2 regions of the Streptomyces sp. NPDC058671 genome follow, and region 1 is predicted to be linked to the other one. Evidence: riboswitches for the same ligand, from Rfam matches in the RefSeq annotation. Region 1 holds a riboswitch; the other holds the start of a gene.

Region 1 (3,401 bases):
ACGTCTCGGAGCGGTGCGCGTGGAAGACCGGATGGGTCAGGTACGCGTCGGAGCGCAGCAGACCGGCGGGCAGGGCGTCCTCGATGCCGGCGTCCAGGGTCTCGACGTCGGCGGTGACGCCGAAGGCGCCCCACACGGCGGCGAGCTGCGCGCGGCCGGTGGTCTCGTCGCACGACATGGACACGTGGTCGGCGTCGACGCGGTACAGGTTGACGCCGGCCTCACGGGCGGCGGCCACGACCTCGTCGGCCCTGCCGGGCACACGGGCGGTGAGGGTGTCGAAGAAGGCGCCCTGGGTGAGCTCCACGCCACCGGCCGTCAGACCGGCGGCGAGGATCGCGGCGTACCGGTGGGTGCGGCGCGCGATGCCCTTGAGGCCCTCGGGGCCGTGGTAGACGGCGTACATGCCGGCCATGACGGCGAGCAGCACCTGGGCCGTGCAGATGTTGCTGGTGGCCTTCTCGCGGCGGATGTGCTGCTCGCGGGTCTGCAGGGCCAGGCGGTACGCACGGTTGCCGTCGGCGTCGACGGACACGCCCACCAGTCGGCCGGGCAGCGAACGGGCGTGCTTGTCCTGGACGGCCATGTAGCCGGCGTGGGGGCCGCCGAAGCCCATGGGCACGCCGAACCGCTGCGTCGTTCCCACGGCGATGTCCGCGCCGAGCTCGCCGGGCGAGGTGAGCAGGGTGAGCGCGAGCAGGTCCGCGGCGACGGTCACGACGGCGCCGAGCTCGTGGGCTGCGTCGATCAGGGGCTTGATGTCGCGGACGGCACCGGAAGCGCCGGGGTACTGGATGAGCACACCGAAGACACCGCGCTCGGCGACCTCGGCGGGGATGCCCTCGCTGAGGTCGGCGACGACGACATCGACGCCGGTCGGCTCGGCGCGGGTCTCGATGACGGCGATCGTCTGGGGCAGGGCGTCGGCGTCGATGAGGAAGACACCGTCCTTGACCTTGCCGACGCGCCGGGACAGGGCCATGGCCTCGGCGGCGGCGGTGCCCTCGTCGAGCAGGGAGGCGCCGGAGGTGGGCAGCCCCGTCAGGTCGGCGACGACGGTCTGGAAGTTCAGCAGGGCCTCCAGGCGGCCCTGGGAGATCTCCGGCTGGTACGGGGTGTACGCGGTGTACCAGGCGGGGTTCTCCATCACGTTCCGGAGGATCACCGGCGGGGTGAAGGTCCCGTAGTAGCCGAGGCCGATCATGGGCGCGAGGACCTGGTTGCGGTCGGCGAGCGTCCGCAGCTCGGCGAGGACCTCGGCCTCCGTGCGCGCGGCCGGCAGGGCCAGCGCCTCGGTGTTCTTGATGACGTCCGGCACCGCGGCGGCCGTGAGCTCGTCGAGCGAGCCGTAGCCGACCTGGGCGAGCATCTTGGCGCGCGCCTCGGCGTCGGGCCCGATGTGCCGCTGCTCGAACGGAATGCCCTGTTCGAGTTCGGAGAGCGAAGTTCGGTTGACGGTCATGTGCGGAGGCCTCCTGGTCGTCACGACCTGCGAGGGGCACCACGGCGCGGGTACCCGGACGGCCTCCCCCTCTGTCATCTCAACCTGAGAGTTTCACCGGCACGCCTCGCGGCACGCCGGCTTTCACCGTCGGTGAGAGCGCATGCCGTCGGACACCGCTCTGCTTTCCAGAGTGACCTCGTCCGCGCGGTACAGGGGCCTGAGAGATTCCGGGGAGGATTTGCTCCTTCGGCGCCCTCCGGAAGATTTCTCCGGGGGACTCTCCCGCACAGGGTCGACAGCCACAGCCAGCCTACCAGCGAGGTTCGCGCTCCTTTCGCTCAAGTGGCCGACATCCCACATGTGCACTTTCGTAGGGGGTACGTGCAGTTGCGACCAGTTGGAGGGACCGTGCAGACCGATATCGATCCGCGCAGCCTGATCGGCCGCAAGGCGTTCGACCGCGACGGACACAAGATAGGAACCGTGGACGAGGTGTACCTCGACGACGCGACCGGCATCCCCGAGTGGGCGGCCGTCCGCACCGGCCTGTTCAGCCGGGACGCCTTCGTCCCCCTGGACCCGAGCGACCTGCTCGACGACGGCCTCCACGTCCCGTACGAGCGGGCCCTGATCAAGGACGCCCCGGACTTCGGCGTGGGCCGTCACCTCTCCCCCGAGCAGGAACTCCAGCTCTACCGCCACTACGGCATGGCGCTCCCCCCATCCCCCACGGACACCCCGGACACGGACTTCGGCCGCCTGGCAGGCCAGTAGCCGGTCCCCACCGCGCCCCTGCCGAGTCCCAGGGGCGCTGAGACACGCCCACGCGTCAAGCCGGGCCGTCACCCCTCATCCCTCGCCGCGCACCAGCGGCAACGCCTCCCCCGGCACGAGCTCCGGATCGTCCACCGCGAAGGTCCGCACCCGACCCGGCTCCGACCACGGCTCCTCGAACCGCACCGTGACCCGGCCGACCCCGCTCCCCTGCACCCACCCCGCCCCGTACACGGCGTGCCGCACGTCGTGCCCCGGCGCCCAACGCCGCTCCACGGCCCCCTCGGCCTCGGGCTCGGGCCCGGACACGGCGGAGGCCTCGGCCGCGTCCACCGCGGGGGCCTCACCGCCGGTGAGGCCCTCCGCCTCGGCCTGGGCGAACAGATCCTCCTGCGTGTAGTCCGCGAGCCCACTGACCCCGACCCCCAGCAACCGCACACCCCCCGTCGTGTCCACCGCCTCGAGCAGCCGCCCCGCCGCCTCCCGCACCACGCCCGGGTCGTCCGTCGGCCCCCGGAGCGTCTCGGACCGGGTCAGGGTCGAGAAGTCGTACCGCCGCACCTTGAGCACGATGGTCCGCCCGGAGTGGCCCGAGGCCCGAAGCCGCCCCACGCACCGCTCCGCGAGCCGCTCCACCTCGGTCCGGATCCGCACCCGGTCGTGCAGGTCCACGTCGAAGGTGTCCTCGACCGACACGGACTTGGCGTCCCTCTCGGCCACCACGGGCCGATCGTCGTGCCCCAGGGCCATCCGGTACAGCGAGGCCCCGTGCGCCCGCCCGAGGAGCCGTACGAGTTCGTCCTCCCCCGCCTCCGCGAGGTCGGACACCGTGGTCATCCCGGCCCTCCGCAAGTGCTCCCCCGTCGCCGGCCCGACACCGGGCAGGATCCGGACCGAACGCGGCCCGAGGAGCTCGCGCTCGGTCCCGGGCTGGATCAGGACGAGCCCGTCGGGCTTGGCCTCCTCCGAGGCGATCTTCGCGATCATCTTGGACCCCGCGAGCCCCACCGACCCCGTCAGCCCCGTCGCCGCGAGGATGTCGACCCGCAGCCGCTCCCCGGCGGCGCGGGCGCTCGCGCTGTCGTCGGCGAGCTCCCCTGCCTCCAGGTCCACGAAGGCCTCGTCGAGGCTGAGCGGCTCCACGAGCGGCGAGAGCCGTCCGAGCAGCTCCATGACCTGCTCG
Region 2 (3,401 bases), on a different contig from region 1:
GTGTACCGCAGCTGCTGGGGGTTGCTCATGGCCTGATTCTCCTGGATCGGGGGAGTACTGATGAACGTGGGTCTTGCGGGATGAGACGCGACGTGAGACGGATGCGTCACGTCCGGCTCGTGCGGAGCGTCACTTCCGGCGCTTGTAGAAGGGCAGCGCCACGACCTCGTACGGCTCGTGGGTGCCGCGGATGTCCACACCTACACCCTGGGTGCCGGGCTCGGCGTGCGCCGCGTCCACGTACGCCATCGCGATCGGCTTCCCGAGGGTCGGGGACGGGGCACCGGAGGTGACCTCGCCGATCACCTCACCGTCCTTGACGACGGAGAAACCCGCGCGCGGGACGCGGCGGCCCTCGGCGACCAGGCCGACGAGCCTGCGCGGCGGCGCGGTCTCGGCGCGCTCGGCGGCCTTCTCCAGCGCCTCACGGCCGACGAAACGACCGTCGTTGGTCGTCTTCTCGAACTTCACGACCCGGCCGAGGCCCGCGTCGAAGGGGGTGAGGGCCCGGGTCAGCTCGTGGCCGTACAGCGGCATGCCCGCCTCCAGGCGGAGCGTGTCGCGGCAGGACAGGCCGCAGGGGATCAGGCCGACGCCCTCGCCCGCGTCGGTCAGCGCCTTCCAGACGGTCTCGGCGTGCTCGGGCTTCAGGAACAGCTCGAAGCCGTCCTCGCCGGTGTACCCGGTACGGGCGATCAGGGCGGGCACGCCCGCGACCGTGCCGGGCAGGCCCGCGTAGTACTTCAGACCGTCCAGGTCGGCGTCGGTGACCGACTTCAGGATGCCGGGGGACTCCGGGCCCTGGACGGCGATCAGGGCGTACGCGTCACGGTCGTCGCGCACCTCGGCGTCGAAGCCCTCCGCGCGCTCGGTCAGCGCGTCCAGGACGACCTGGGCGTTGGAGGCGTTGGCGACGACCATGTACGTGGTCTCGCCGAGCCGGTACACGATCAGGTCGTCGAGGATGCCGCCGTCCTCCTGGCAGATCATCGTATAGCGGGCGCGGCCGTTGCCCACCGTGGAGATGTTGCCGACGAGGGCGTGGTCGAGGAGCGCGACGGCCTCCGGGCCGGTGACGGTGATCTCGCCCATGTGGGAGAGGTCGAAGAGACCCGCCCTCGTGCGGACGGCGAGGTGCTCGTCGCGCTCGCTGCCGTACCGGAGCGGCATGTCCCAGCCGGCGAAGTCGGTCATGGTCGCGCCCAGGGAACGATGCAGGGCATCGAGGGCGGTCAGGCGGGGGGCAGTGCTCATGGGGTGGCTCCCGGGTCCCAAGGGCGTGATCGGTGACGAACACATGACGGCGAGGACGTCCTCCCCATCTGTCATGGAACCTGAGAGGTTCACCGAGGGCATCTCGTCTCCGAGAGTTCGGCTTGCACCTTGGGTGGGGACACAGCAGGGTGTCCCGCTTTTCAGATCTGCCTCATCCGCGCGGTACGGGGCCTGAGAGATTCAAGGGAGGGTCTTGCTCCTTCGGCGTCCGGACACGCTGGGCGGTCCGGAACTCTCCCGCGCGGATTCGAGCGGCCGGTATGCGATTGTGTGGCGACTGTGCGCGCCTGGCGGGCACATCATTGCACGCGAGCTTCGCGGGGCATATCGCTTGTGTCCCATTACCACTTCTTTACACTTTGTGGGCAAGGGTCTCCCGAGGCCCGGCAGGGGGAGAAGCGATGAGGATCCAGCACAGCGGCGCGTGCGCGCCGAGCACGGGCATACCGTCCCAGCGGGCCCGCGCCAGGACCCGGGGCCGCGGCCGGATCCTGCGGGACCTCCGTCGGCTCGGCGGCCGGGGTCCGCACGCCCTCACCTTCGCGGCCGGTGACCTCGTCGTCGTCTCAGGACTGCCCGGCAGCGGCAAGTCGACCCTCATGAAGCGAGCCGCCGAGGGCACCGGCATCGACTCCCAGGACGTCCGCGAGCACTGGGAGGCCCGGATGCCCCGCCTCCTGCCGTACGCCGTCTACCGCCCCCTGGTCCGGCTCGCGCACTACGCGGCGCTCCACCGCGCCCTGCGCTCCGGCGCCGGGGTGATCGTGCACGACTGCGGCACCCAGTCCTGGGTGCGCGGCTGGCTCGCCCGCGAGGCCCGCCGCCGCGGCCGGGCCCTGCACCTGCTCCTCCTCGACGTCCCCCCGGGCATCGCGCGCGAGGGCCAGCGCGCCCGCGGCCGAGGTGTCTCCGCCTACGCCTTCGCCCGGCACCGGCGGGCCGTCGGCCGGCTCGTCGAGGCCGCCGAGTCCGGCCGCCTCCCGCACGGCTGCGCCTCCGCCACCCTGCTCGACCGGGACGCGGCGGACGCCCTGCGGAGGATCGGCTTCCGGGAGGCCGCCTGAGGGACGCGCGGGGCCCCCGGCACCCTCGTTTCCGTACCCTTTCCGCCACGGCCACGCCGAGGCGGCGTTAGGGTGCTGCCGGGGCGGCCGGTGCGGCAGGCCGTGCGAGAAGGGGAAACGGGACCGTGGACGTGACGTGGCCGGGCAACGAGCTCGAAGAGGTCCTTGCCGCCTCACTCGGCAACCCGGCGGCCGGCGGCCGCCTGGTCGAGGTGCTCGGGCGCAGCCCCATCTGGGTCCCCCTGCCCAACGGCGGCGGACCCGAGAGCCCCGACCTCGACCTCGCCACCATGGAGATCGACGGCGCGGCCTACGTCCCCGTCTTCAGCTCCGAGCAGCAGTTCCTCGCCTGCGTCGGCACCCACATGTCGTTCACCGTCGCGCCCGCCCGCGACTTCGCCCGCGGTCTGCCCCCGCAGCTCGGCATCGCCGTGAACCCCGGCGGCACCGTCGGCGTCCCGCTGCCCCCGCCCGCCGTCGCCGAGCTCTGCCGCGTCGGCCGCACCCCGCTCGACGGCCCCGCCACCGGCGGCCGTGTCCGGCTCTTCGAACCCGACTGGCAGGACGACCCCGTCGACTTCCTCGCCGCCGCCTCCGCCGAGTTCGAGGCCACCGGCGTCGTGACCAGCGCCCGCCGTGCCCTCGCCAGCGTCGAGGGCACCGAACCCGCCCTCTTCGTCGGCGTCCAGCTCGCCGCCTGGGACGGCGTCGACCGCCACGCGCCCCTGGACGCCCTCGGCCGCGCCCTGGGCCGGGTCGAGGTCGCCTGGCCGGTCAACCTCATCCTGCTCGACATGGCGCAGGACCCGGTCGGCGACTGGATGCTGGAGCGGGTGCGCCCCTTCTACCAGCGCACCGCCGGGTGACGGACGACCTGTTTAAGCTGAACTGAATCGTCGGCTGGACGAACGTGGTGAACGGAAGAGGGGTGGGACCCAGGGTGAGCGCGTCAGGCACCGCGGCGACCGGACAGGTCGAGCACATGCTGCGCCAGGTGGCACCCGGACGCTACGACGCGTACGAGCAGCTCCTGCACGCCCTCGCAGACGGCGAGCTCTGGAT

The links. Region 1 has a riboswitch for glycine ahead of gcvP (aminomethyl-transferring glycine dehydrogenase). Riboswitches for the same ligand answer to the same signal wherever they lie in the genome.
Region 2: it holds a riboswitch for glycine, as region 1 does, so the genes downstream of both, gcvT (glycine cleavage system aminomethyltransferase GcvT) here and gcvP (aminomethyl-transferring glycine dehydrogenase) in region 1, are expected to answer to the same signal.

The regions. Positions count from the first base shown of each region.
Region 1 is NZ_JBHXSA010000009.1:9,372-12,772, reverse strand. It holds gene gcvP (aminomethyl-transferring glycine dehydrogenase) at 1-1,462, opposite strand, end outside; glycine riboswitch at 1,640-1,739, opposite strand; gene ACFWV2_RS13345 (PRC-barrel domain-containing protein) at 1,853-2,218, shown strand; gene ACFWV2_RS13340 (DNA polymerase IV) at 2,294-3,401, opposite strand, start outside.
Region 2 is NZ_JBHXSA010000007.1:23,706-27,106, reverse strand. It holds gene gcvH (glycine cleavage system protein GcvH) at 1-29, opposite strand, end outside; gene gcvT (glycine cleavage system aminomethyltransferase GcvT) at 130-1,254, opposite strand; glycine riboswitch at 1,426-1,525, opposite strand; gene ACFWV2_RS10760 (AAA family ATPase) at 1,677-2,339, shown strand; gene ACFWV2_RS10755 (enhanced serine sensitivity protein SseB) at 2,465-3,205, shown strand; gene ACFWV2_RS10750 (enhanced serine sensitivity protein SseB C-terminal domain-containing protein) at 3,280-3,401, shown strand, end outside.